Regions from separate parts of the Kluyvera sichuanensis genome, predicted to be linked through region 4. Evidence: predicted binding sites of a transcription regulator. Region 4 holds the regulator's gene; each other region holds the start of a gene.
What was found. The regulator LexA, encoded in region 4, represses DNA repair genes until DNA is damaged. The targets are predictions, from matches to a motif close to TNCTGTATGTACATACAGNA.
Positions count from the first base shown of each region.

Region 1: a site for LexA is predicted at 2,953-2,972, ahead of AB2B48_RS05595 (YebG family protein). Genes of this name have one in related genera too.
Region 2: a site for LexA is predicted at 3,635-3,654, ahead of AB2B48_RS01950 (DinI-like family protein). Genes of this name have one in related genera too.
Region 3: a site for LexA is predicted at 1,963-1,982, ahead of uvrB (excinuclease ABC subunit UvrB). Genes of this name have one in related genera too.

Region 1 covers NZ_CP162271.1:1,123,442-1,128,841, reverse strand. The annotation lists gene leuA (2-isopropylmalate synthase) at 38-1,708, shown strand; gene AB2B48_RS05605 (AraC family transcriptional regulator) at 1,696-2,460, opposite strand; gene AB2B48_RS05600 (putative quinol monooxygenase) at 2,583-2,882, opposite strand; gene AB2B48_RS05595 (YebG family protein) at 2,986-3,303, shown strand; gene AB2B48_RS05590 (aldehyde dehydrogenase family protein) at 3,460-4,959, opposite strand; gene feaR (transcriptional regulator FeaR) at 5,193-5,400, shown strand, end outside.
Region 2 covers NZ_CP162271.1:408,201-413,600, reverse strand. The annotation lists gene AB2B48_RS01980 (hypothetical protein) at 1-245, opposite strand, end outside; gene AB2B48_RS01975 (hypothetical protein) at 741-1,340, opposite strand; gene AB2B48_RS01970 (DUF968 domain-containing protein) at 1,353-2,402, opposite strand; gene AB2B48_RS01965 (RusA family crossover junction endodeoxyribonuclease) at 2,387-2,764, opposite strand; gene AB2B48_RS01960 (hypothetical protein) at 2,761-2,961, opposite strand; gene AB2B48_RS01955 (hypothetical protein) at 3,089-3,346, opposite strand; gene AB2B48_RS01950 (DinI-like family protein) at 3,384-3,617, opposite strand; gene AB2B48_RS01945 (EAL domain-containing protein) at 4,623-5,400, shown strand, end outside.
Region 3 covers NZ_CP162271.1:177,348-182,747, reverse strand. The annotation lists gene uvrB (excinuclease ABC subunit UvrB) at 1-1,884, opposite strand, end outside; gene AB2B48_RS00890 (hypothetical protein) at 2,131-2,268, shown strand; gene bioD (dethiobiotin synthase) at 2,512-3,189, opposite strand; gene bioC (malonyl-ACP O-methyltransferase BioC) at 3,182-3,937, opposite strand; gene bioF (8-amino-7-oxononanoate synthase) at 3,921-5,078, opposite strand; gene bioB (biotin synthase BioB) at 5,075-5,400, opposite strand, start outside.
Region 4 covers NZ_CP162271.1:4,073,286-4,078,685, forward strand. The annotation lists gene ubiA (4-hydroxybenzoate octaprenyltransferase) at 1-263, shown strand, start outside; gene plsB (glycerol-3-phosphate 1-O-acyltransferase PlsB) at 410-2,839, opposite strand; gene AB2B48_RS19550 (diacylglycerol kinase) at 2,968-3,336, shown strand; gene lexA (transcriptional repressor LexA) at 3,436-4,044, shown strand; gene dinF (MATE family efflux transporter DinF) at 4,113-5,400, shown strand, end outside.

The sequences.
Region 1 (5,400 bases), 2.1 Mb from region 4:
GCAGGATAAAGGAAGACCAACGCAAAGGAGAGACACCATGCTGCAAGCCCCATCGCAAAAATATTCCCCCCATATCCCTATTGCCCTGCCTGACCGCCAGTGGCCAGACAAACAGCTGACTCACGCCCCGCGCTGGCTTTCTACCGACCTGCGTGACGGTAATCAGGCGCTGGCGGAACCGATGGACTCGATTCGAAAATTACGTTTCTGGGAACTGCTGCTCAAATGTGGTTTCAAGGAGATTGAAGTGGCCTTTCCCGCCGCGTCGGAGACGGATTTCCAGTTTGTTCGCCAGCTGATTGAGGACAAACTGATACCCAAAGACGTCACAATTCAGGTGTTAACGCAGGCACGTAGCGACCTGATTGAACGCACCTTCGCGGCGCTGGATGGCGCGGATAGCGCGACGGTGCACCTGTATAACGCCACTGCCCCCCTTTTCCGTGAACTGGTGTTCCGCCAAAGCAAAGCCGAAATCATCCAACTGGCAGTCAGCGCGACGCAGAAAATTCGTGCCCTGTGCGAAGCCAATCCGCAGACCCGGTGGCGTTATGAATATTCTCCGGAAACCTTCTGTTTTACCGAGCCCGATTTTGCGCTGCAAATTTGTGAAGCGGTAGCGGATGTCTGGGAGCCTTCCCCGGAAAGGCCAATGATCATTAACCTGCCTGCGACCGTTGAGGTGAATACCCCGAACGTGTACGCCGATCAGATTGAGTATTTTTGCCGCCACTTTTCTCGACGCCACGCCGTCTGTATCAGCGTGCACCCGCATAATGATCGCGGCTGCGGCATCGCGAGCGCGGAACTGGCCATACTCGCCGGCGCCGACCGCGTAGAGGGGTGTCTGTTTGGTAACGGTGAACGGACCGGGAACGTTTGTCTGGTCACGCTAGCCATGAACCTTTACAGCCTGGGGATCTCCCCGCAGCTTGATTTTAGCGATATGAAGCACGTCGTCGAAGAGGTCGAACAATGCAACCAATTGCCAGTCCATCCCCGTCATCCTTATGCGGGTAAGCTCGCCTTCACCGCGTTCTCCGGCTCACACCAGGACGCGATTAAAAAAGGTTTTACGGCTCGGGCGCAATCCGCTTCTGAGCGCTGGGAGATGCCCTACCTTCCCGTTGACCCGAACGATATTGGCTGCAGCTACGAAGCAGTTATTCGCGTGAATAGCCAGTCGGGGAAAAGCGGTGCGGCATGGATATTAGAACAAAATCACGGTCTTAAATTACCGCGCCGCTTGCAGCAGGACTTTAGTCATCACGTTCAGATGCAGACCGACAGCGATGGTCGTGAGATGACGCTGGCTGATATCTGGCTGTTGTTCCGTAAGATCTATATTCACCATCCATCGCCCGAGTGGCAACTGCTGGAATACCAGAGTGAGAGTCTGGAAGACGGTGGAACGTCGCTGCGGGCTCGCGTTCAGACCGCAGAAGGCATCATCTCGTTAAATGGCAAAGGGAATGGGTTACTTTCTGCGGCTGCCGATGCGCTGAAATCACGGTGCAACATTGCCTTCGCCATTGAAGACTATCATGAGCATACCCTTGGCAGGCATAACGAAAGTCGTTCTGCGGCGTATATTTGCTGTACCTTCGCTGATGGCGAAAGCCGCTGGGGGGTGTGCATCAACAACGATGTTGCGCGGGCGTCATTGCAGGCATTGCTTAATGCATTGCCCCTTGCTCAGCGTGACTGAAAGTAATCACTTGGGGACGCGCCCAGAATACGACGGAACATCGCACTGAATGCGCTGTGGCTCTCATAGCCAAGCTCCAGAGCCACACGCAAAACCGATTGCCCCTGGGCAAGATAGTTAAGCGCAATCATCAGTTTTGCCCGCCGCACCCACTCGCTGAATGAAAGCCCCGTTTGTTTCTGGAAATGCCGTAACAGCGTTCTCTCACTCATGTTGAGCTGGGCCGCAGCCATGGCGGCGGTCCAGGGCTTACCGGGTTCGTTCTGAATCTGCTGACACAGCGTCTGCAGTGCCGGGGTTTTCGGTTCCGGAAGGTTAAACGGCAGTACGTTCATCACGCGGATCTCATCAAGGATCAGTTCGTAAATGCGTTCTTCCCGCGTGCCGGCATGGTAATGCGCGGGTAATGACAATGAATTGATGATCAACTCTCGCAGTAAGTCTGAAATCTGAACAACCTGACACACTGAAGGTAAGTCAGCGCGGGCGAAAGGGTCGATAAACAACGTTCTGGCTGCCACGTTCCCCGTAATTTTCAGACAATGATGTGTCCCTGCTGGCAACCATACGCCCCGACTCGGCGGGACAATCCAATATCCCTGCTCTGTTTCTACCCTCACCACACCGCTCAGCGTGTGCAGTAGCTGGGCACAGTCGTGGCGGTGCCAGGGTTCCGTCGCGCCATGGGGGTAATCATGGGCAAAAGGAACCAGCGGGCGCGTAGAGAAGTCAAACTGGGGGCTTGTTGTCATCGTTTTATTTCTAAATAAAAAATGAAAGTAACATAGAAAATAGTGGCTGTGGCTGTTCTTTCATTAGCATTCCCCCGAGGTCTTGATGGGCCATTGACTAACGGGTCGTCAACTTCCAGGATTTATTCCTCCGGCTCCACCCGAACATCCATCAGAATGTACTGCCCCGCCTTACGGGCGTATTGATCGATCAAAGGAACCAGTCGGGTGAAATGCTCGCTGGCACAGTGCGCATCGAGCGCTTCCCGGTCTGGCCACTCTTCAATAAAAATAAAATGCCCCGGATCTTTTTCATCCCGGTACAGATCATAAGCAATACATAGAGGCTCTTGCTTCGTTGCCGCGATAAGCTCGCGGTACAAAGGAAGCACGATGTCGATGCACTCGGGGTTGATAAAATCTTCGGCGATAACCTTTAGCATGCGAACTCCTTTATTAAAATGACGTGTCATGTCTACACATTTTCCCTGCAACACCGCCCCATAACTGATACACTGGATATAATCACAGTGCAAGGGGCAAATAATGGCCGTTGAAATAAAATTTGTTGTCGTAAGAAAAGGTGAAGAGAAAATGACATTTGCCAGTAAGAAAGAGGCTGACGCTTACGACAAACTGCTCGACATGGCAGAAGCGTTCACTGATTTGCTGCTGCAAAGCGGTACGTCAATGGATGAAACACAGGCTGAGGATCTTGGTATGTATCTCGCCGAGCAGAAAGTGGCCGTGCAGCATATTCTGCGCACCAGCAAACTGCCTGAACTCGGAGCACCAGTTGAAACCGATGAACCAGAGTCAGATACCGCTGGCAGTAAGAAAATCAAAGCTGTAAAAGCCGCTTAAATACCCGCACACAGCATCGTAGCCCGGCCGAGCGGAGCGACGCCGGGGTTGGCGCTGTGGTAGATAGTTTTTGATTGGAGGTGCAGTTTTTTGTCTATGTGCTTGCCCCCTCACCCTATCCCTCTCCCCACGGGGGAGAGGGAACGGTTGGGCAGATTAATAGCGTACGCAGACTGACTTCGTTTCACACCAGTCATTCAACCAGTCCGGCCCAAAATCACGCCCGGTGCCCGATTGCTTCATGCCGCCAAACGGCAGGTTGGCATCAATCAGCGTGTGGCTGTTGACCCATACCGTACCGGCCTGCAGTCGGTCGGTGTAGTTCAGCGCTTGCGTCAGGTCACGAGTCCAGACGCTGGCGGTCAGGCCAAAGTCGCTGTCGTTGGCGAGGCGCAGCGCCTCTTCGCCGTCGGCGACGCGCACCAGGTTCACCACCGGGCCAAACACCTCTTCGCGGGTTAAGCGCAGGTTAGCGTCCGGGTTGATAACCAGCGTTGGCGGAATGTAGAAGCCCTGGGCATCCGGGCCAACGTTGCCGGTAATCAACTCGGCGTTCTGCTTGCGAGCATCGTCCAGATAAGCCGCCACTTTGGCGCAGTGCGCCTGTGAAACCACCGGGTTAATCTGGGTGGTCTCCAGCATCCCTGGCCCCACCTGCAGCGATTTCACCGCCTGTTCGAAGCCGCTGACCAGCGTGTCGAACAGCGGCGCTTCAATGTAGATACGCGAACTGGCGGCACACACCTGCCCCTGGTTGAGGAAGCTACCGGTCATCAGCCCTTCGATAACCCAGGCCGGGTCGGCGTCTTTCAGCACGATAGCCGGGTTTTTGCCACCCAGTTCCAGCGTCACGCGGGTAAGTCTGTCGGCGGCCACGCGGGCGATCTGTTTACCCGTCGCGGTAGATCCGGTAAAGCTCACTTTTGCCACATGTGGGTGTGAGGTTAATGCCGCGCCGCACTCGGCGCCGCTGCCGGTCACCACGTTGAATACACCTTCCGGTACGCCCGCTTCGATGGCTAATTCAGCCACGCGCAGCAGCGTCAGCGGCGTGGTTTCCGACGGTTTGATGACGATAGAACAGCCCGCAGCCAGCGCTGGCATCACCTTCCACATACCGATCATCAGCGGGAAGTTCCACGGCACGATGCCCGCGACAACGCCGACCGGCTCTTTTTTAGTCCACGCCTGATAGCGCGCGCCCTGCGGGAACGGAATGGAGACATCCAGCGTGCGGCCGCTGATTTTAGTGGTCAGCCCGGCGGTGTAGCGCATCCAGTTCAGGGTGCAGCCCACTTCGAAGGCGCGGGAAATGTTGATTGATTTACCCTGTTCCAGCGTTTCCAGCTGAGCCAGTTCTTCGCCGTTCTGCTCAACGAGGTCAGCAAAGTGCAGCAGAATACGTTCGCGCTCGGCTGGCGTACGCCCGGCCCAGCTGCGGGAGACAAACGCGCGCCATGCGGACATCACCGCACGGTCGACGTCCGCCGCGTTGGCGTCCGCGGTGGAGGCAATCGCCTTGCCCGTTGCCGGGTCCCAGACGGTGAGACGTTTTTCACTCTGCGCCGCCTGCTGCGCGCCATCAATAAACAGGCCATGCTGACGGTCTAAAAACTGCTGCACGCTCGGGAGCAGTGCTACCTGTGATGAGGACATATCGTCTCCTTATTCTTCGCGGTTAGTCATTTCAGTCTACGGCGGGTCTGGAGATCGCGCTTTTGTCTCTGTGACATTCGCTTGTGCGGCTGTGACAGAGACCGCAATTAAACAGATTGCTCTGGCAGAAATGTGCAACAGGTAATAGTTCTTTCATATATTCCCCTGCCAACCCTTGTTAAAGGCAACATAAATGCAACAATGCAAAAACATTTTCATTGCAGAGATGGCGTATGGCAGCGGTAAATGGCGGTGAGACATATCAGGCGTGGCTGGCGAAAATCAATCAGGTGTGCGGTCATTTCGCCGCGCGGCCGTTGGATGGCGACTTTCATGGTGAGATAGACACCAGCTATGCGGGCAGCCTCAAGCTCAGCACCGTGACCACTCGCAACGTCAATCTGTTCCGCACCCGCCAGGAGATCCGCAGCGGTAACGATG
Region 2 (5,400 bases), 1.4 Mb from region 4:
ACTGTGAATGGATTTAACTTATCAGCATAAACGAGATAGATGTCATAGAATTCTGGCTCAATACCTGGCGAAAGATCATCTATGCGTTCTGATTCATCCCATTCAACTTCGACCTCCAGTAGCGCTACACCCAATCGTTCTTCAAGTTCGTCCTGGGCCAGAAACTCTGCGGCATCCGAATCAAACTGTTCGAGCTCTTCTTCGGTGAAAGTCCGAGTACGACTTCTCTCATAGCTATCCGTCATTTCCTGAATCCTTATGCTGTGTGGGTAAACATACAACGTAAAGAGTTACAGAAAGTGAATCAAGAAACAAATGCTGGAGGATTAGAATCCACCTATTTACAGGCTGTTCCAGCGAATAGCCCCGCCCCTTCAGGACTGAGGGCTAATTGAGGCCAGACCGCGTCTCTTATGTTCAGGGATAAATTAGGAGTGACTCCCGGTGCCTGATAATTAATAAGTCCACCATCTAGCAGCCTTTACATGAAGTGAAAATGTTGTGGGATAGTGCGAGAAACGGCGATGTGACAGGGGTACTGATGCAATGCATCCCGCGAATACCCCTGTCGTATCGCCGCAAAACAAAAGCCCCGACTGGCGGGGCTTTCGCTATATTCAAATTGTCGCTTAACGTCGCTGTCATCGTGGCGCAGCTCTGCCAAGCATGAATGAATTATCTGATTTTCTGGCCAGATTTCAATAACAAAATAAATAAAGAGCACAAATAGCTAAAATAAATCACTCTTCCATCAGCTTACGGGATGAGAGGAATACCTTTGCCCGGAAAATCTCAAGGCACCAGCGAACTCGCTTCCGCGCTTCTCCATCAGTAAGCCATGGGGCAATCGCCTGTAGCTCTCTACTGATATCAGCAATTTTCCTTCGTGTGGTGTAATACTGCAGGCCGACAATGTAGACGGGATCGTTGATATCAAAAGCCGCCAGTACAGACTCTTCAATAAAATCCACGTCATCATTGGTAATCGCCTCATCAATGACGCTGCCTGGGGTTTGCGGCCAAATGATACAATGTGCTCTCTTTAAGGCCTGTTCCCCTTTGAACCCCTCGCTTCTAGCCTGCTCAAGCGCAACGGTAAATCGTTCCAGAGCTTTATCTGACCATCGCCCTCTTCTGATTACGTTCCAGCAGGAATGCTCACGCGGCATACGTGGGGCAGCTCCTCCTCTAACGCCCTCTCCCCAAGTTGATAGAAGTGATTTAATCCATCCCCCCTGAATATTGGTGAGCGGAGTAAAACGGCCTAACCAGCTTTTGCGGGGCGCGGCAGCGACAGTGGCGAGCCCTTGTTGGTGCAGACGGCGTTGACGTGGTGTCATGATGATTCTCCTTTACGCCAGAACGCCGAGCGCATAGGCCCGGTCCAGCAATTGAATGATTAATACTGGCTGCGGCGCATACTCGCGCTCGAATGCGGCGGGGTTGTCATGTAACTGGCGGTGATGAACCCGGCATAGCGGTATGGTGAAAATGTCGTGGGCTCTGGTTGCCATCCCGCCCTGTCCCCATCCGATAAGATGGTGGGCATCATCTGCCGGCTGTCCACAGCACGCGCACGGCTGGGTTTTAACCCATTCAATAAAGCGCGAGGATATCCAGCGAATACGCTTAGGCCGGGCGAATAATGTGGCGGGGGCTTCTGGGTCTACCTGAACCTGAACAACGGGTTTTACAGCTTTTGGTTCCGGTTGTGGTTCAGCAGTTGCCTGACGGGCAGGAACAAGGCTAATCCGTTCGGCGAGTATGTCCGCTGCCGGGTATGACGGAACAATCTCGCTTTCTTTGTAGACCGACTGGAAAGGATCATCTTTCAGACCAAGGGAACGGCTCGCCATATTTTCGGTTATGGCATCCCCTATCCCCTCTGATACGGCCCACCAGCACAACTCAGCCAGCGAAAGCATTCTGTCCGCAGCGCAGCCGGTTTTGATACGAACACATTCGATCACCCAATCAGCGAGGTTTCTGGCGATCAGCTCATCCAGAACTTTGTCGCTCTGGTTGCGTAGCTCGTTGTCACAATGCCAGCACGCGACAATTGAACCCGGCTCATGCCTGAACATCACCAGCTCACGGTGGTGGTAGTTGCTGTGCGGCCACTGGCATTTTGAAACATTACGGCCCAGCCAGTCCTCCAGCGCCGTAACGCCACCAGCAGCCCGAACAACACGCGCATCCAGAAAGAATGGCGTTAGTGTCGGATCTTCCGCCAGCACCTGCCGGGCGTCTGCTATTCTGCCCGACGGTAAATCTTTCATGGAGTCCGGTTGCCGCTCAATCAGAATACGTCCGCCGCTGAATAAGCCCATCAGCTCCTTGCCTGGCTTCAGCAGAACAATACCCATATGACGGGCAATCTCTGGCATCAGGAGAGCTCGCACGGTTCCCCCTCCCGGATGATCATCTTTCCGGTTTCGCCCCAGATTTTGGTCACGCGCCCATCCCAGATATGGCTATCCTCGCCAAAAATGGCATCCAGCAGCGCCTTTTCTAAATTATCTTTATCAGGCTTTTGCTGGTGGGGTTTCCCATCCATTAAGGCTCGTTTCTTCTTACTCCAGCTCGGTGGCATCGGCAGAACAAAGATAACGTGATACCCGCTTTCCGGGAGCGTGACCTTGTTCAGCCTCACCTCGTCACAGAAAGCACGGTACCGGAGAACCTCCGGGCGTTTTTTCCATTTATCGGCGCGGGTCATTCGGGGTTTGCCCAGTGGGGTGATGTTGTAAACCTTCTCGTTCATTTCCACCCCCGCGAGCACATAGAGCGCTGCGTCCGCTGGTGGCGGTCAGATACAGGAAGGAATGCGGACACAACCCAAAAGCGGGGATCTGCATCTAGGCTTTTTTCTACGGTGATGTTATTCGCACGATAACGGGCCACCAGCTCTTCGGCCTGTTCTTCGGTCAGGTTGTCCTGATAGAACCAGTCTCTTTTCATACCGTACCCCGGCAGAAAAAAGACAAAAGAGAACCGCTGACGTGGCTGCACATCAGGGAAAAAATCGGGACTTGTGTGTTTTGCGCCATGGTGTCTCCGTGGCGCAGCAGGTATAGGCTGTTCAGACCTATGACGGGAGTTTAGCAGAACCGGATGGAATCAGGTAACCAGGTCGGGACTTTGCCATTTCAAGCATTTGAGCGAATAACGACGGTGTGCCTACTATCTCATCTGGCTGCAAAGGCATGAAGGAAATCACATCCCCACGGCGGTACATCAGCGCGCGCTCGCTGACAGGAAATGATGGAAGCCTGGCGACAATAACGCCATCATCGCATCGAATTACGACATAGCCCTGATCAGGCATATTCTGTTTTAGATCCACTACAAACCCCTCGCTACTGCCCTGTTTCGGCGTCGAATTAATAAAACCAGTCGTCCGCGCTTTCCCACGTTTCCTGCAGGATTTGCTCGACTCGCTTTTTGTCGCCATCAGCGCCACCAATGACACTCAGGCCATCGGTACTGGTACGACGGACCATCAGCTTACAGTCTTCATAATTCTGGCTTAATCGGCGTAGCAATTCGGCTTCCAGTGCAGGTACTGCGCCATCGGGTAACTTTTTCTTTTTATCGATTGTGACTTCGACTCTCATACGTCCTCCACTCGAAATGCTGTATAAATAAACAGTACACCCATGCAGCAGATTTATCAATCCTATAAAGGCATTTTTTGTGAAGGTTACTATGTTGTTTCTAATGAGTTTTTATGACGCCAACAAAAAACCCGCCGGGGCGGGTTCTGGTATTTTCTGGGCTGTTTTCGGGCCTATATTATGGGTAATTCGTCAGGTTCGGCGCGTCGTATTACGTTGATCTCGTATGTCATCACGCCGGATACTGGTACTTCGGCAAGCACGTAGCCTTACTGCTACTCGCTCTTATACCAGATGACCACCGCCCGACAGTCTCGCCGATTGAGTCTTGCGTAACAAATAGTCTTTGGATAACAACGCATGGTCGCATTCACATGATAAACGGGATCATCCAACATGCGTCCCAATGTTTATTCACCTACTGACGATATCTAGCCAGCCTAGGCATCCATCGAAATGGTTTCCTGATACTAATAAAATGAGATGCTTATCATGCTAAGCATTTTATTGGTGCCACTAAAAATAGTAGTTATCTAAATGTGTTATAATTTTTCTTTATAACTACAAGTTCTTAAACCATTAAAAAACAGTCGCTTATATGCTTGTTTTTTTTTGCACAATTCAAATGTGTTATGTTGACAATAATCATGTTAGACACATAATGGTGTTATAACTGGACATTTTAATATTCTTGTGGGAAAAATAAAACAGACCTATCAAACTTGACTAAGAGTCTATGATAGTGAAACGTAGGCCAAGGGAGTTAACCAAATGATTATATCTGATATTTTTCTAGCAACAATTATGCCGTTCTCACCCTCAAAACTCCATTTCATTGATTTTACTTATGAAGAACTGGATACAATCGTTAAGAGACAATATAGTAACATTAGCACTATAAAAATTAAAACACCCCGAGTCATGTGGAAACCATTTAATAAACACAAAAAATCTCAAGGGAAAATAGCACAAATGTTCTATTATTTCTAAATTGGAATAATTTATATGCATAGAAAAAAAAGAGACATCATAAAACCAGTTAGCATTCTGACGGTCATTTTTCTGTTTTTCTTACTCCTGGATTTTATTTTTTTCACTTATGACTCAAATCAAAAAAACAAAGAAACAATCAACGAAATATCAATCATTGTTGATGACATGATCTCATATGCAAACAAAACCAATGATACAGTTATGAATCTGATGTCTACCCGTAACACATGCGATGATGCGCTTCCAGAGATTAGACGAATTATAACCACAACCCCTTTTGTGCGATCAATATCATTTGGTGAAAATGGGGTCATAAAATGCCACTCGTTGATTGGAAATTTGAATATAAAAGATCCTCAAAAGCACTATCTTGATAACAGAATGGCACTAATTACTGGAAATTTAATTCAAAGTCAGCACCCTATCTTATTAGTGAAAAATAACTATGGCTCTATGTTTTATGTCACGGCTATAGATGGAATGTATCTACAGATGATAATGAAGCAATTATCTGATGCTGGATTATCAATTCAGTTTTCTGTAGGTGGTGTTTATGTATCTGGCGACGGGATATTATCCTGGCGTTCGATGACAGACTCGCACGTAGCAGTTCAATCAATTATATCTCATCAGTACCCATACAAATTAACGACCGGACTTAACTACAATTCGATTGTATCTGCGTATCTACACGTTCAGAAACATCATATTTATGTGTTGGCCTTTCTTTTTCTCACCCTAACATTCGTAATAATTCGACGTTCAAGAAAACCATATACCATGAGCGATG
Region 3 (5,400 bases), 1.2 Mb from region 4:
CAGCGCCTGAACATCCGGCTCGACGATGGTGACCGCGTTTTTCGACTTCCCGCGACCTTTGGCCCTGGTTTTCGCCAGCCCCTCACCCATCGCCAGAATATCAACAACGTCTTTCACCAGCCCCTGCGGCACGATGCCGTGCTCTTCGTTATAGCGCTGCTGTTTCTCGCGACGGCGCTCGGTTTCACCAATCGCTTTCGCCATTGACGGGGTAATTTTGTCCCCGTAGAGAATCGCTTTACCGTTGATGTTACGCGCCGCACGACCGATGGTCTGAATCAGCGAGCGTTCGGAACGCAGGAAGCCCTCTTTATCGGCGTCCAGAATCGCCACCAGCGAGACTTCCGGCATATCGAGGCCCTCACGCAGCAGGTTGATCCCCACCAGCACGTCAAACTCGCCCAGACGCAGGTCGCGGATGATCTCCATACGCTCCACGGTGTCGATATCAGAGTGCAGGTAGCGTACCCGCTCGCCGTGCTCTTCCAGATATTCCGTGAGGTCTTCCGCCATGCGTTTGGTGAGCGTAGTCACCAGCACACGCTCGTTAATCACCGAACGTTTACGAATTTCCGACAGCAGGTCATCTACCTGCGTGCCAACCGGACGCACTTCAATCAGCGGGTCAAGCAGCCCGGTTGGACGCACTACCTGGTCAATCACATCGCCGCCGGATTTTTCCAGCTCGTAGTTGCCCGGTGTTGCCGACACGTAGATAGTCTGCGGCGCCAGCGCTTCAAATTCTTCAAACTTCAGCGGACGGTTGTCGAGCGCTGACGGCAGGCGGAAGCCGTACTCCACCAGCGTCTCTTTACGCGCGCGGTCGCCGCGGTACATGCCGCCAATCTGGGGAATGGTGACGTGGGATTCGTCGATCACCAGCAGGCCGTCCGCCGGCAGGTAGTCAAACAGGGTTGGCGGGGCTTCGCCCGGCCCGCGCCCGGAGAGGAAGCGCGAGTAGTTTTCAATGCCGGAGCAGTAGCCCAGCTCGTTCATCATTTCGAGGTCAAACTGGGTACGCTGGCTCAGGCGCTGCTCTTCCACCAATTTGTTATTCGCCAGCAGCACTTTGCGACGCTCTGCCAGCTCGTCTTTGATCTCTTCCATCGCCTGTAAAATACGCTCACGCGGGGTGACGTAGTGGCTTTTCGGATAGACGGTATAGCGCTGTAGCGTGCCTTCGATATGCCCGGTGAGCGGATCAAACATCGACAGACGCTCGACCTCTTCGTCAAACAGTTCGACGCGCAGCGCAAAGTCATCTGACTCGGCGGGGAAAATATCGATAACTTCACCACGCACACGGAAGGTACCGCGTTGAAACACCTGGTCATTACGGGTGTACTGCAAATCCGCCAGTCGGCGAATAATAGCCCGCTGGTCAATAATGGTGCCAACTGTCAGGTGCAGCATCATTTTCAGATACAAATCAGGGTCACCCAGGCCGTAGATCGCCGACACTGACGCCACCACAATAACATCGCGACGTTCAAGCAACGCTTTCGTCGCGGATAGGCGCATCTGGTCAATGTGTTCGTTTACGGCGGAGTCCTTTTCGATAAAGGTATCCGAGCTTGGGACGTACGCTTCCGGCTGGTAGTAGTCGTAGTAGGAGACGAAGTACTCCACCGCGTTTTCCGGGAAGAACGCTTTCATTTCGCCGTACAGCTGGGCCGCCAGCGTTTTATTCGGCGCCAGCACCATTGTCGGGCGCTGAAGGTCAGCAATCACGTTGGCAACGGTAAAGGTTTTCCCCGACCCGGTCACGCCCAGAAGCGTCTGGTGCGCCAGGCCGTCTTCCAGCCCCTCTTTCAGGCGTGAAATGGCAGCAGGCTGGTCGCCTGAAGGACTAAACGCAGAATGCAATTTGAAGGGTTTACTCATGGACAACGCTACCTGATGACGAATGGGCCGGGCTGGAGATTAATTCTACTCGTCGCCTGCCGAATTGCCAATAAAAAATACTGGATATAAAAACAGTAATCACATACTGTATTTCATGTTCCTGGGGCAACGGCACGCAAGAGCGGCTGAAATTTATCCTCTGACAAGATAAAACACCAGCCTGATAAGGTTATCCCCAGAATTTTTTCTCTTTTAACATTTGTCAATATAGGTCATGAAAGTTTTATGGCAATCCGCAGCACTTTTTATTACGCCATTGCTTTTATTTATCTTGTTGATATTTATAAAAAACATCGAAAAGCCGCGTTTCGCATCAATTCAGGCGCAGGCCGCATGTTCTCTCGTTTACCGCAGGTTTTCTAACTCTAATACACAGGGTTATCCACAGGAATAGTGGATAACTGCCGCTAGCCCCTATCCCCCGGCACCCGGCGATTTGCGCAACGGCGTGTCAACGAGAAAGCAAAAAAATATTTTATCCCCGATTTTGATATTTATCAGCGAAAAAGCACGCCCATTTTGTCCATCAACATGGGCGATTTCCTTACGTTATCTGCGGGTTAGCGCTTACGAATGAAGATGGAAAAGGCGTGCCAGAAAAGCGGCTTACAGAGCGCTCAGGTCAAGGTATTGCCCAAGCGGTTGGGATTCAACCTCATCGCCAAGCCACGGGATCTCGCCGAGCAGCGGTGCGGGAAGCATTCGCTGGAGCGTGCTCAGGTATTCTGCGTGGCGACGCCCCGGCGGCGTCACATCGTTGGCAATCCAGCCCACCAGCCGTAGCCCTGCCTGCTGTACTGCCTGCGCGGTCAGCACCGCGTGGTTGATACAGCCAAGCTTCACGCCCACCACCAGGATAACCGGCATCTGTTCCGTTTTCACCCAATCTGCCAGAGTCAGCGTTGGCGAGAGCGGCGTAAACCAGCCACCGGCCCCTTCCACCAGCACCCAATCGGCTTCGGCCTCCAGCGCGCGCAGCCCGGCGGAAAGCACGCTGGCCTCGATAGGCCGCTGCTCGTCGGCGCTGACGATATGTGGAGAGGTCGGCTCGGCAAAGGTATACGGGTTCACCTGCTCGTAGCGTAACGGCAGCACGCTGTTGCGTTGCAGCGCCAGTGCGTCGCTGTTGCGCAAACCGTCGGCTGTCATTTCGCTGCCGGAAGCCACCGGCTTGTACCCCGCCGTACGCCGCCCAAGCGAACCAGCCGCCTGGAGCAGCGCGGTGCTGGCAACGGTTTTTCCGACTTCGGTGTCGGTGCCGGTTACATAAAAGCGTTCAGTCACGCGAGATCACTCCTGTAAAAAGATGATAAGTCAGCGGGAATTCTCCCGCCTGAGACGGCCACGCCAGTTGAAGCTGCTGTAGCCTGCTGCGCGTCAGCGGTTGCTGGCTGCGCCCCTCGTGGAGATGCGTCGCGCCAATACCCTTCAGCGAACGCATGGCGCTCAGCGCATCGGGAAAGGCCAGCGTGATGGAGGTAGCAACGCTGCGGCTGTGGTAGCCAACTAGCGCCTCCTGTAGTGCCGTCTCGGGAAGAAAACGGTTGGCGTGTGGACGCTGGTCAACGGCGCGCCAGGCCTGATTCAGCTCTGGCAGTGAGCCTGCCGTCAACGTGGTAAAGGCCAGCGTGCCGCCGGGGCTAAGCTGGCGATACAGCCCCTCCAGCGCCACGTGGAGGTCGCTGCACCACTGAATGGCCAGATTACTCCACACCAGATCAAAACCGCCTTCCGGCAGTGGAATAGCTTCAATATCGGCCTGGAGATAACGGTCGGCTGCCTGCTGACGCTGCGCCTGCTCAAGCATTTCTGCCGAGAGATCCAGCGCCGTCACGTGGCTGCCTTTGTTACGCCAGTAGCGGCTGTAGCTGCCCGGCCCGCAGCCTGCGTCCAGCACGCGGTCAAACGCCCGCGACGGCAGCTGGGACAGCAGCTGCTGTGCGCTCAGGCGCTGTAACTCGTCGTGCTGATGGTAGTTCGCCGCCGCACGGCCAAATGCCGCCGCCACCGCCTGTTTATTGACGGTTGCCATGCAGCACCTCCAGCAGTCTGTCGATATCCTGCGCTTCGTGCGCGGCGGTCAGCGTTAAGCGCAAGCGTGCCGTCCCGGCGGGTACCGTCGGCGGGCGAATCGCCGTCACCCAACAGCCCTGCTCGCGCAGTTGATCGGCCAGGTTGAGGGTGTGCTGGTTATCGCCAACGATCAGCGGCTGAATCGCACTTTGCGAGTCGGTTAAGGTATAAGCCAACCCCTGTGCGCCGTGACGGAACGCGGCAACGTGCTGCGCCAGTTTTTCGCGTCGCTGCTGGCCGTCATCGCTCTGAACCACTGCCAGCGCCGCCTGCAGCGCAACTGCCTGAGCAGGTGGCATGGCGGTGCTGTAAATCAGATGGCGGGCGAACTGCACAAAGTAATCCGCCACGTCATGGCTGCACAGCACCGCCGCACCGCTCAGGCCAAACGCTTTGCCAAAGGTCACCACCAGCAGCTCAGGATGAACGTCCTGCTGCTGACAGCTCCCTCGCCCGTCAGTGCCGTTGATGCCAATGCCGTGCGCATCATCGACCATCAGCCAGGCGTTAGCGTCGCGCGCAGCCGCAGCGATATCCGCCAGCGGCGCGCTATCGCCATCCATGCTGAATACCCCTTCCGTCACCACAAGCTGCTGGCCGTCGAGGGAGGCTGCCAGCAGCCTGGAGAGATGCTGGCTGTCATTATGCTGAAAGCGGCGCAGCTGCGCCGGGCTTAGCGTAGCGGCTTCAAGCAACGACGCGTGGCTGAGACGATCGGCAACGATCCGGTCTTCACGCCCGGCAAGTGCGGCGATCGTCGCCTGATTGGCAGCAAAACCGGAGATAAACAGCAGCGCGCGGTCATAGCCCAGCCAGTCAGCCAGCTGCTCTTCAAGGCGTTGATGGGCCTGGTGGTAGCCGGTCACATGCCCGGACCCACCGCTGCCCACGCCGTACTGCTGCGCGCCCTGCTGCCAGGCCTGAATCACCTGCGGATGTTGGCTGAGGCCGAGATAGTCGTTGCTGGAAAAGTTGCAGTAACGACGCTCACCGCGCATCAGCCAGCGGCCCGCACCTTGCTCCAAAGACTGGCGAGAGCGGAAAGCCTGGGCCTCCCGACGTTCGCATAATGCCTGTTCAATGCGCTGCTGCCAGCTCATACCGCCGCCGCGTTGTAATAATCCTCGGTGTCCGGCGTCATCAGCACCTGCTCCAGACGCTGTTGCTGTTCGTTATCACCCGCCGTCACCGTGGTCTGCTGCGGATTAAGACCTAATTTGCGGAATAGCTGCAGGTCTTTGTCCTCTTCCGGGTTCGGCGTCGTCAGCAGTTTGCAGCCGTAGAAAATGGAGTTCGCGCCCGCCATAAAGCACATCGCCTGGGTCTGCTCGTTCATCTGCTCACGGCCAGCGGAGAGGCGGACATGGGAGGTTGGCATCATGATGCGCGCCACGGCAATGGTGCGAATAAAATCAAAGGCAT
Region 4 (5,400 bases):
CGATTCTATTCGGCGATAACGACCGCCTGATTATCGGTATTCTGCAGGCGTGCGTGCTGGGGCTGATGGCGCTTATCGGCTGGCTGAACGGTCTGCATTGGGAGTTTTACTGGTCAATTCTGATTGCTGGCGCGCTGTTTGTTTACCAGCAGAAGCTGATTCGCCACCGCGAACGTGGGCCATGCTTCCAGGCGTTTCTGAATAATAACTACGTGGGGCTGGTGCTGTTTATTGGCCTGGCGATGAGTTACTGGCAGATCTGATACAGGTATTGCCGAAACGCCTTATCCGGCCTACAAACCGTTGCCCGACCCGTAGCCCGGCCAAGCGAAGCGCAGCCGGGATTGGCTCGGAGCCTACAAAATCAACGGATAAAAAAATCCCCGGTCTCAGCCAGGGATTTTTGTTTTTACTGCGCCGCCTCTTCCTGCGTCACGCTCTCAATCGTCAAGCGCACGTCCGAGGTAATCAGGTTTGCCATCATCTGGTACACCTTCATCGTCTCTTCCGGCTCGGCGTCGCCGCTGTCGCTGATATAGCCTTCATCGCGCAGGGTTAACACCAGAGAAGAGAACACCGCTTTATCGAAGAACTCCGGCGAGTTGATACCGTGCAGCACCGAGAGACGCTGCGCCAGCGTCCGGCTCTCTTTCTCCAGCGTACTGCGGTTCATCGACGGGTTGCCGCTCAGCAGCCAGAAGGTGATCGCATAACGCTGCAGCGTTTCGCGCGCGCCGGCAGCCAGCAGCTGCAGGGTGCGGGAGTGGGAAGCGTTGATACGCAGCTCGCCGTTGTGCTCGGCAAGCATCTCCTGACGAACCATCTCCGCAATCAGCGTATCGATAACCGCTGGCAGCTCCGCGCGATCCCAGCGCAGGAACAGCTCGGCTTTCAGCATCGGATACAGCGTATCGATAATGCTCAGCACCTGCTCGCGGGAAATCTGGCGATGCTGGGTCATAATCGACGCCAGCAGCGACGGCATGATCAGCATATGCGCGATGTTGTTGCGGTAGTAGGTCATCAGCACCGCCTGCTCGCGCGGCAGAATGATGATGTCACCGATGGTGTCCTTCTCAACTTCGAACTTGTTCATCTGCAGCGCGTGATCGATAAGCTCGCTGGCAGAAGAGGTTGGTGCCGTTGCATCAGGCGCATACGGTGCGTTACGCAGCAGCGCCAGATAGCAATCGAGCTGCTGAGTCAGCTGCTCGCGCGTCAGTGAACGCTGACGAGAAGCCAGCAGCGCGGTACAGCACAGGTTCATGGCGTTCGCCGCGCCTGCGTTGTTGATACGCACCATCAGCTCAGCCGCCATCTTGTTGACGGTCGGCGTCAGCCAGGCAGGACGCACGGCTTCGATCGGGTCGATAGACTCGCGCCACTCCGGCACATGGTGGTTCAGGTAGGTCATCAGCGGCATCGGTTCGCCGAAGTTGACGTAGCCCTGGCCTAGATTACGCAGCTTGCTCAAGCCGCGCAGCATCTGCGGCAGGCTCTCTTTCTCTTTGGTCGCGCCGCGCAGCTCTTTCGCGTAGGTGCCCACTTCCATCACGTGTTCGTAGCCGATGTAAATCGGCACTAACGTGATAGGGCGGGAACCGCCGCGCAGCATCGCCTGAATGGTCATCGACAGGGTGCCGGTTTTCGGATCCAGCAGACGACCGGTACGGGAACGCCCGCCTTCCACAAAGTACTCCACGGAGTAACCGCGGCTGAACAGCTCGCCGAGGTATTCGCGGAACACGGTGGAATAGAGCTTGTTACCCTTAAAGGTACGGCGAATAAAGAAGGCGCCCAGGCGACGGAAAATCGGGCCTGCTGGCCAGAAGTTCAGGTTGATACCGGCGGCGATATGCGGCGGCACCAGCCCCTGGTGATAGAGCACGTAAGAGAGCAGCAGGTAGTCCATGTGGCTGCGGTGACACGGCACATAGACAATTTCATGCCCGTCGTGCGCCAGCTGGCGTACGCGCTCGGCGTTGTGAACGTTAATGCCCTGGTACAAACGGTTCCAGGTGAAGCTGAGGATACGGTCGGTCAGACGAATCATCTCGTAGGAGAAGTTCGCCGCGATCTCTTCCATCAGCGCAATGGCGTTCTGCTGCGCTTTCTCGTGGGAAATTTTCTTGCTGCGCGCTTCGTCCTCCACCGCTTTGGCGATTGCTTTTGACGCCAGCAGCTTCTTGAACAGGTCATGACGAGCAGGAAGACGCGGGCCGACCGCCGCCAGACGCTGACGAGCAAAGTGCATACGCGCGACGCGAGCCAGTTTCTGAGCGATAGTTTTATCGGTACCGTGTTCGTCAGCCATGCGGCGCAGAGAGACGGAAGGCGAGAAGCGGACAAAGCTGTCGCGGCCAAGCCAGGAGACAGCAAAGAACTTCTGGAAGCCGTTCAGCATACGCAGCGGCGGGTTAACCTCGCCTTTTTCGCGTCCTGGGGAGCGACCAAACATCACCGATACCGGCACCATTTGCACATCCAGGTCAGGATTGCTGCGGTGCAAGTCGAGATAGTCGTGGAACAGTTTGATCGACTCTTCTTTCGGCGTGTAGTAGGTGAACACGCGCGGGCCGCCGTGGATAAAGACGTAGCGCGGCAGCAGCGTACCGTCGATCTCAAGCGGTTCAAGCGGGTCGGGTAAATCGTGCGCCAGGCACTGAGCGCGCAGCGTCAGCAAGTCAGCCTTAGAGTTATAAGGCAGGACGTACATAATAGGACGCGACGTATCAAGCCCCAATTCCTGGGCAGGTTGTGCCGGAATAGACTTGCTCTTTACCAGAACACTTAATGGTAAATTCAGTAATTTGTAGTAAATTCGTGGCCAGCCGGACATAAACGATGTAAAGCCTCTGGTTAATCATGCAAATGCGCGGCAAGAATATCAGAAAGTCCGTAAAATTTCTGTTCTACCGCCTCATAACAAGCATTGTCATTGACGTAAAAACGAAAAAGGTTCTTGAGATGGCCAATAATACCACTGGGATTACCCGAATCATCAAAGCTGCGGGCTATTCCTGGAAAGGATTCCGCGCGGCGTGGATCAATGAAGCGGCGTTCCGCCAGGAAGGGGTTGCCTCTGTTATCGCGATTATTATCGCCTGCTGGCTGGATGTCGATGCCATCACCCGTGTCCTGCTCATCGGGTCCGTCCTTTTGGTGATGATAGTGGAAATTCTCAATAGTGCACTGGAAGCAGTCGTTGACCGTATCGGCTCAGATTATCACGAGCTCTCCGGCCGGGCGAAAGACATGGGGTCGGCGGCGGTTCTGCTGTCTATTTTCGTGGCGGTGTTCACCTGGGCGACGCTGCTGTGGTCTCATTTTCACTAAAGTCGTGAAAACTGCCTGATTTCGTGAGTTTTATGGTTCCAAAATAGGCAGTAGCTGTATATACTCACAGCATAACTGTATATACACCCAGGGGGCGGAATGAAAGCGTTAACGACCAGGCAGCAAGAGGTGTTTGATCTCATTCGGGATCACATCAGCCAGACGGGCATGCCGCCAACGCGTGCGGAAATTGCTCAGCGCTTGGGGTTCCGTTCCCCAAACGCAGCTGAAGAGCATCTGAAAGCGCTGGCGCGTAAAGGCGTCCTTGAGATTGTTTCAGGCGCTTCTCGCGGTATCCGCCTGCTGGTAGAAGAAGAAGAGGGCCTGCCGCTGGTAGGCCGCGTCGCGGCGGGCGAACCGCTGCTGGCGCAGCAGCACATCGAAGGTCACTACCAGGTTGACCCGTCCCTGTTTAAGCCGAGCGCGGATTTCCTGCTGCGCGTCAGCGGTATGTCGATGAAAGACATCGGTATTATGGATGGCGACCTGCTCGCCGTGCATAAAACCCAGGACGTGCGTAACGGCCAGGTTGTGGTCGCACGTATCGACGAAGAGGTGACGGTAAAACGCCTGAAAAAACAGGGTAACGTCGTCGAACTGCTGCCGGAAAACAGCGAATTTAAGCCTATCGTGGTCGATCTGCGTCAGCAGAACTTCTCCATCGAAGGGCTGGCCGTTGGCGTTATCCGCAACGGCGAGTGGCTGTAACTCTCCCCCCATTCTAATGGCTGCGATACTTCCGCTATCGCAGCCTTTTTTCGTTCTGGTCAAAACTCATGCCGCTACTTACTCACGCCGATAAGGCGCTGTGGCGCCTTGCGCTGCCGATGATCTTCTCCAACATTACCGTGCCGTTGCTGGGGCTGGTCGACACCGCTGTTATCGGCCATCTCGATAGCCCCGTCTATCTGGGCGGCGTAGCCATTGGCGCCACGGCAACCAGCTTCCTGTTTATGCTGCTGCTGTTTTTGCGCATGAGTACCACCGGGCTCACGGCGCAGGCGTTTGGCGCGAAGAACCCGCAGGCGCTGGCCCGCGCGCTGGTGCAGCCGCTTATGCTGGCGCTGGGCGCCGGGCTGCTGATCATTCTTTTCAAAACGCCGCTGATTAACCTGGCGCTCTCCATCGTTGGCGGCAGCGGCGAAGTGCTGGAGCAGGCGCGGCGCTTCCTCGATATCCGCTGGCTCAGTGCCCCCGCATCGCTGGCGAACCTGGTGCTGCTCGGCTGGCTGCTGGGCGTGCAGTACGCCCGTGCGCCGGTCGTGCTGCTGGTGGTGGGGAACGTGCTGAATATCGTGCTCGACCTGTGGCTGGTGATGGGACTGCACATGAACGTGCAGGGCGCGGCGCTGGCAACGGCGATTGCCGAATACGCCACGCTGCTGGTGGGGCTGGGGATGGCGCGCAAGGTGCTGGTGATGCGCGGGATCTCGTGGGCGATGCTGAAAACGGCCTGGCAGGGCGATTTTCGCCGCCTGCTGGCGCTCAATCGCGACATCATGCTGCGCTCGCTGCTGCTCCAGCTCTGCTTCGGCGCGGTGACCGTCTTCGGTGCCCGCCTTGGCAGCGAAGTGGTGGCGGTGAACGCGGTGCTGATGACCATGCTGACCTTCACCGCCTACGCGCTGGACGGTTTTGCCTACGCGGTGGAAGCCCACTCCGGGCAGGCCTATGGCGCGCGCGACGGCAGCAAGTTGCTGGAGGTCTGGCGCGCAGCATGCCGCCAGGCGGGCGTCGTGGCGCTGGCGTTTGCGCTGATTTACGCCCTTCTGGGTGAACATATTGTGGCGCTGCTGACGTCGCTGCCTGAGCTACAGCAGCTTGCCGACCGTTATGTGCTCTGGCAGGCGGTGCTGCCGGTGATTGGCGTGTGGTGCTATCTGCTGGACGGAATGTTTATCGGCGCCACTCGCGGCGCGGAGATGCGTAACAGCATGGCGGTGGCTGCCGCCGGGTTTGCGCTCACCATGCTGGCGCTGCCGCTGCTTGGCAACCACGGACTGTGGCTGGCGCTCGCCGTATTCCTTGCACTGCGCGGGCTATCGCTGGCCTTTATCTGGCGTC